Regions from separate parts of the Micromonospora echinaurantiaca genome, predicted to be linked through region 2. Evidence: riboswitches for the same ligand, from Rfam matches in the RefSeq annotation. Region 2 holds a riboswitch; the other holds the start of a gene.
What was found. Region 2 has a riboswitch for cobalamin ahead of GA0070609_RS08035 (ribonucleoside-diphosphate reductase subunit alpha). Riboswitches for the same ligand answer to the same signal wherever they lie in the genome.

Region 1 (3,366 bases), 1.0 Mb from region 2:
CGCACAGGTAGCCGTCGAGGTGCAGCACGAAGTCGTCGAAGTCGTCCTCGCCGGGCATCTGCTCGGTGTGCAGGTCGTGGTGCAGCTCGGCGGCGCGCACGAGTGCCCAGATCTGCGCCCGCACGGTGGGCACCTTGGCCGGGTCGAGGGCCTGCACGGTGGCGTACTCGTCGAGCAGTTGCTCGAGCCGGGCCAGGTCGCCGTACGTCTCGGCGCGGGCCATCGGCGGCACCAGGTGGTCCACGACCACGGCGTGCGCGCGGCGCTTGGCCTGGGTGCCCTCGCCGGGATCGTTGACGATGAACGGGTAGACCAGCGGCAGGTCGCCGAGGACGGCGTCGGGGGCGCACCCGGCGGCCAGGCCGAGTCCCTTCCCGGGCAGCCACTCCAGGGTGCCGTGCTTGCCCAGGTGCACCACCGCGTCCGCGCCGAAGCCGCCGTCGGCGACCGGCGCCGCCAGCCAGCGGTACGCGGCCAGGTAGTGGTGGCTGGGCGGCAGGTCCGGGTCGTGGTAGATGGCGATCGGGTTCTCCCCGAAGCCGCGCGGCGGCTGGATCAGCAGCACCACGTTGCCGAACCGCAGCCCGGCCAGCACGATGTCGCCGCCGTCGGTGTACAGCTCGCCGGGTGGTTCGCCCCAGTGCTCGCGCATTCGTTCGCGCAGCTCGGCGGGCACCTGGTCGAACCAGCGGCGGTAGCGCTCGCCCGGCACCCGGGCCGGCGCGGCGGCGAGCTGCTCCGGGGTGAGCCACTCGACGTCGTGCCCGCCGGCGGCGATCAGGGCGTGGATGAGCGCGTCCCCGTCGTCCGGCGGTGGCGCGTCGCCGAGGTGGTAGCCGGCGTCGGCGAGCGCGGCGAGCAGCCGGACCGCCGAGGCGGGGGTGTCCAGGCCGACCGCGTTGCCGACCCGGGAGTGCTTCGTCGGGTACGAGCTGAGCACCACCGCCACCCGCTTGCGCGCGTTCGGCAGCCGGCGCAGCCGGGCCTGCCGCACCGCGATGCCGGCCACCCGGGCGGCGCGTTCCGGGTCGGCGACGTAGCCGGAGAGCCCGTCGGCGTCGATCCGCTTGAACGAGAACGGCACGGTGATGATCCGGCCGTCGAACTCCGGCACCGCGACCTGCATGGCGGCGTCCAACGGGGACAGTCCGGCGTCGCTGCCCGCCCACTGCTGCCGGGTGCTGGTGAGGCAGAGCGCCTGGATCACCGGCACGTCGAGGGCGGCGAGCGCGCCCACGTCCCAGGCGTCCTCGTCGCCGCCACCGGAGGCGTCCGCGGCGACCGTGCCGCCGGCCGCGAGCACGGTGACCAGCAGCGCGTCACAGCCGGCCAGGAGGCGCAGCGGACCGGCGTCGGCGGTGAGCCCGCGCAGCGAGCCGCAGAAGACCGGCAGCGGGTTGCCGCCGGCGGCGTCGACCGCGGCGGCGAGGGTGTCCACGAAGGCGGTGTTCCCGGCGAGGGCGTGCGCCCGGTAGAAGACGATGCCGACGGTCGGCCGGTCCGGGTCGGCGGGGTGCTCGCCGTACAGCCCGTGGGCCGGGGTGGGTGCGGGTGGGGCGAAGCCCTCGCCGGTGAGCAGCACGGTGTCGGAGAGGAACCGGGCCAGCTGGGCGAGGTTGGCCGGCCCGCCCTCGACCAGGTAGGCCAGTGCCTCGGTGGCCACTCCGGACGGCACGGTGGAGGCGGCCATCAGCTCGGCGTCCGGCACCGGCTCGCCGCCGAGCACCACCGTCGGCACGCCGGAGGCGAGCACCGCGGCCAGGCCGTCCGGCCACGCCTGCCGGCCGCCGAGCAGGCGTACGACCGCGAGGTGGACGCCGTCGAGCAGCGCGGGTACGGCGTCGACGGCGACCCGGGCCGGGTTGGCCAGCCGGTAGTCGGCGCCGCTGGCCCGGGCGGCGAGCAGGTCGGTGTCGGCGGTGGAGAGCAGCAGGATGCGCACGGGTGACTCCGGACAGTGACGCCCACCCGGTCGACGGCGGCGGCCGGGCACGGCGGGGCGGGTGCTGGTTCAGCGGGCAGGCGCCGCCGGCGACCGGTTCACCGGCGGCAGGCCGGTACCGGGCGGCAGCGTGCGGAACTCAGCGGTGAACGGCGGGGCGGCGGCCCGGGGCGGGCGCGGCGGCGCGGCGGCCCGCAGCGGGGCGGGTGGGCGCGGGTGCGCGGTCGCGGCCGGGCCGGGTGCGGCGATGGCCGTCGACAATGGAGACGCGGTGCGTCATCGGGTCCTCCTCGGGTGTCCACGCCCTGGGGTCAACTCCCGACGGCCGAAGTATCCTGGCTCCCGGATCGACGCTCACCCCCGGCCTTCCAACCGCGCACGCACGGCCGTGGCTCACGAGGGGGGATCGCTCCCCGGTGACAGTGGCGGGACCGCGCCGGAATCGCACCGGCTTCCTTCACTGCCGTCAGGCCGGGAATGCTGCCACACCGGCGTTGCGCCGGTCAACGCGCCCTCGGGATACCTCGCCCGACGTCGACGCGCACCCGAGCCGACCCTCAAGCTCCACTGTGATCCCACCTGCCCGGCGGCGCGCCCGCGAACGCCGCCGCCTAGGATCGGGCCACGACCAGCCGCGTCGCGTTCGAGGAGGTGCCGCCATCACCGACATCACCGACATCACCGACATCAGGTTCGAGCACCTTGCCGGCCGGGTCTGGCGCTGCCCCGGCGACCCGGATCCGGCGGCCGTGCAGGCCGGCGTCGCGCTGGTGGCCGACGACCGGGGCAGCGTGCTGATCGACGCCGGGCAGAGCCCCGCGCACGCCCGGGAGATCCAGGCCGCGCTGCGCGCCGCCGGGTTGCCGCCACCACGCTGGCTGGTCTACACCCACCACCACTGGGACCACGTCTGGGGCGCCTGCGCCTGGCCCGGCGTGGAGATCGTCGGGCACGTCACCGGCGAGCGGCTGCTGCGCGCGGAGGCCGACCGGCCGTGGAGCCACCGGTACCTGCGCGAGCAGGTGCGGGCCAACCCCCGGCTCGGCCCGAGCTTCCGGGCCCGGGCGCTGGCGGTCGACTCGTGGGACGACTTCGCGGTGCTGCCGCCCACCCGGACCTTCACCGACGAGTTGGAGCTGCCGGTGGGCGTGCGGGTGCGGCACGTCGGGGGCAACCACGCGCCGGACTCCACCGTGGTCACCGTGCCGGACTCGGGTGTGCTGCTGCTCGGCGACGCCTACTACCCGCCGCCGGCGCACCTGCGCACCCCGGCGGACGGCCCCGACCTCGCCCTGGTGCGCCGGCTGCTCACCGACGACGTCCACTGGTACGTGGCCAGTCACGAGCCGCCGATGACGCTGGCCGAGGCGCGGGCGGCGGTCGCCGCCGCGGGGTGATCCGCGATCAGCGGGCCCGCCGCTCCG
Region 2 (3,366 bases):
GAGCCGGCGCAGGTCGTCGCCGCTGGTACGCGTCAGCAGGCGTACCACGAGCACGGAGAGCAGCCCTTCGCTGATCGCCAGCGGGATCTGGGTCACCGCGAAGATCCCGCCGAACTTCGCCAGTGCGGCGACGAACCCGGCGGCCGGGTCGGGGAACGCCAGCGCCAGCTGGACGCTGGTGACGCAGTAGGTGGCCAGGTCACCCAGCGCCGCGGCGGCGAACACGGCCACGTCCATCCCGCCACCGACCCGGCGGATCAGGGAGTAGACGGCGAAGGCGACCCAGGGGCCGACGATCGCCATCGAGAAGATGTTCGCGCCCAGCGTGCTCAACCCGCCGTGGGCCAGCAGCACCGCCTGGAACAGCAGCACGATGCCGCCCAGCACGCTCATCAGCGGTGGCCGGAACAGCACCGCGCCCAGCCCGGTGCCGGTGGGGTGCGAACACGATCCGGTGACCGACGGGATCTTCAACGCGGACAGCACGAACGTGAACGCGCCGGCCGCCCCCAGCAGCAGTTTCGACTCCGGATCGCGGCGGACCTGCCGGACCAGTGCCCGGCTGCCGTGGACGACGAACGGTGCGGACACCGCGAACCACGCCGCGGCCTGCACCGGGGGTAGATAGCCCTCGGCAATGTGCACGGGACGACCTTCCTCTCCAACACCTCGTGGATGAGATCACTCGTCAAGGCCGGTCTCCTGGCTCCCGGATCGACGCTCGCTCCGGCCTTCCCAGGCCCGGGTGGGCCCAGTGGCGTCGTCGGAGATCGCTACCCGGTCACAGTGGCGAGGGCCGCGCCGGTCTCACACCGGCTTCCCGTGCACCTTGACGGCGAGAGGCTATCCGGCGGTCATCCTCCGGGCAAGCGGCCGCCCCCCGCCCGAACACCTGCCGTCCGGCGGCCGCCGCCTCGCGACCCTGCTCAGAGGCGTTCCGCGGGTCGCGGGCCACGGCCGCGGATTGCTGGCCGCGGCGGCCGCCCCGCCGCCCGGCGCGCCAAACGGCGGGGCGGGCGGCTGCCGTCAAGCGCGCCCGACGGCGAGGCGGGCGGCTGCCGTCCGGCGCGACGACCGGTGAGACGAAGCCGACACGCTGACGCGACATCTGGTGTTGCCCGCACGACGGCAGCGGCATATATGGTGTCCCACGCAGCTGGTTCGGCCGCGTGACGGCGGCCGAGGCAAGAGGGAACCCGGTGCGAGTCCGGGACTGCCCCGCAGCGGTGAGTGGGAACGACCGCCGTCAACAGCACTGGGCCGCACCGGCCTGGGAAGCGACGGCCAGTAGGCGACCGGCGACCCCGGTCAGGCCCGCGAGTCCGAAGACCTGCCAGCGCGCCGTGCGCCGTCGCGCGCGGCGGTCGGAGGTCGCGCGGGACGACCGACGCCAGCAACCGGGCCTGCGTCGGGCCCGTTGGCGTTCTCCCGCGTCCGATGGCCATCGGAGACAGCGCGAGGAGAGGTCATGACGGTGGTACGGGAGCGGTCCGGGCCGGGCGCGGGCGCACCGGAGCAGCGCCGGCAGGTGATGCGGGTCCGCAAACGCAACGGTGGCACCGAGCCGGTGGACGTCAACCGGATCGTCGAGGCGGTGCAGCGGTGGGCCGCCGACCTGGCCGAGGTGGACCCGTTGCGGGTGGCCACGAAGACGATCAGTGGTCTCTACGATGGAGCGACCACCGCGGAGCTGGACAAGTTGTCGATCCAGACGGCGGCGGAGCTGATCGGCGAGGAGCCGCAGTACTCCAGGCTCGCGGCGCGGCTGTTGGCCGCGTACGTGGACAAGGAGGTCCGCGGGCAGGATGTGGCGAGCTTCAGCCAGTCCATCGGATACGCCCACGGCCTGGGCCTGATCGGCGACGACACCGCCGCGTTCGTGGCCGACAACGCCCGGGAACTGGACGACGCCGTGGACCCGGACGGTGACCTGCGCTTCGAGTACTTCGGGCTGCGTACCGTCGCCGACCGGTACCTGCTGCGCCACCCCGAGTCGCGGCTGGTGGTGGAGACGCCGCAGTACTGGCTGCTGCGGGTGGCCTGCGGGTTGTCGCAGACGCCGGTCGAGGCGGTCGGGTTCTACCGCCTGATGTCGTCACTGGCGTACCTGCCCAGCTCACCGACGTTGTTCAACGCGGGCACCCGGCACACCCAGATGTCGTCGTGCTTCCTGGTGGACTCGCCGCGGGACGAGTTGGACTCGATCTACGAGCGGTACCACCAGGTGGCGAAGCTGTCGAAGTTCTCCGGCGGCATCGGCATCTCCTGGTCTCGGGTGCGCGGCCGGGGCGCGCTGATCCGCGGCACGAACGGCCGCTCCAACGGCATCGTGCCGTTCCTGAAGACCCTCGACGCCGGTGTCGCCGCGGTCAACCAGGGCGGCCGGCGCAAGGGCGCGGCCTGCGTCTACCTGGAGCCGTGGCACCCGGACATCGAGGAGTTCCTGGAGCTGCGCGACAACACCGGCGAGGAGTCCCGGCGTACGCACAACCTCAACCTGGCCAACTGGATCCCGGACGAGTTCATGCGCCGGGTCGAGGCGGACGGCGACTGGTCGCTGATCGACCCGTCCGACGCGCCGGAGCTGCCCGACCTGTACGGCGAGGAGTTCGACGCCGCCTACCGGGTCGCGGAGAAGAAGGCGGTCCGGACGGTCCGGGCCCGGGACCTGTACGGGCGGATGATGCGCACGCTGGCGCAGACCGGCAACGGGTGGATGACGTTCAAGGACCCGTCGAACCGGCTGTCCAACCAGACCGGTGCGCCGGGCAACACGATCCACCTGTCGAATCTCTGCACCGAGATCCTCGAGGTGAACGACGACACCGAGACGGCGGTGTGCAACCTGGGCTCGGTCAACCTCGGCACGCACGTCACCGCCGACGGGGTCGACTGGGCGAAGCTGCGGTCGACCGTCCGCACCGCGGTGGTGTTCCTCGATCGGGTGATCGACATCAACTACTACCCGGCCGAGCAGGCGGCGGCATCGAACCCACGCTGGCGGCCGGTCGGGCTCGGCCTGATGGGACTGCAGGACGCGTTCTTCACGCTGCGCCTGCCGTTCGACTCGGCCGAGGCGAAGGAGCTGTCCACCCGGGTGCAGGAGGAGATCTTCCTGACCGCCCTGGAGACCTCGGCCGGCCTGGCGGAGCGGTTCGGCGCGCACCCCGCGTACGCCGAGACCCGCGCCGCCCGGGGTGAGCTGCACCCGGACCTGTGGGGCGCCGAGCCCGCGCAGCGCGAGCGGTGGGCCGCGCTGCGGGCGCGGGTCGCCGCGCACGGCCTGCGCAACTCGCTGCTGGTCGCGATCGCCCCGACCGCCACCATCGCCTCGATCGCCGGCTGCTACGAGTGCATCGAGCCGCA

Region 1: another riboswitch for cobalamin. It lies ahead of cobN (cobaltochelatase subunit CobN); the one in region 2 lies ahead of GA0070609_RS08035 (ribonucleoside-diphosphate reductase subunit alpha).

Annotation. Positions count from the first base shown of each region.
Region 1 is NZ_LT607750.1:2,790,098-2,793,463, forward strand. It holds gene cobN (cobaltochelatase subunit CobN) at 1-1,942, opposite strand, end outside; cobalamin riboswitch at 2,271-2,400, opposite strand; gene GA0070609_RS12845 (MBL fold metallo-hydrolase) at 2,512-3,339, shown strand; gene GA0070609_RS12850 (hypothetical protein) at 3,347-3,366, opposite strand, start outside.
Region 2 is NZ_LT607750.1:1,751,654-1,755,019, reverse strand. It holds gene GA0070609_RS08040 (energy-coupling factor ABC transporter permease) at 1-645, opposite strand, end outside; cobalamin riboswitch at 676-847, opposite strand; cobalamin riboswitch at 1,141-1,352, shown strand; gene GA0070609_RS08035 (ribonucleoside-diphosphate reductase subunit alpha) at 1,469-3,366, shown strand, end outside.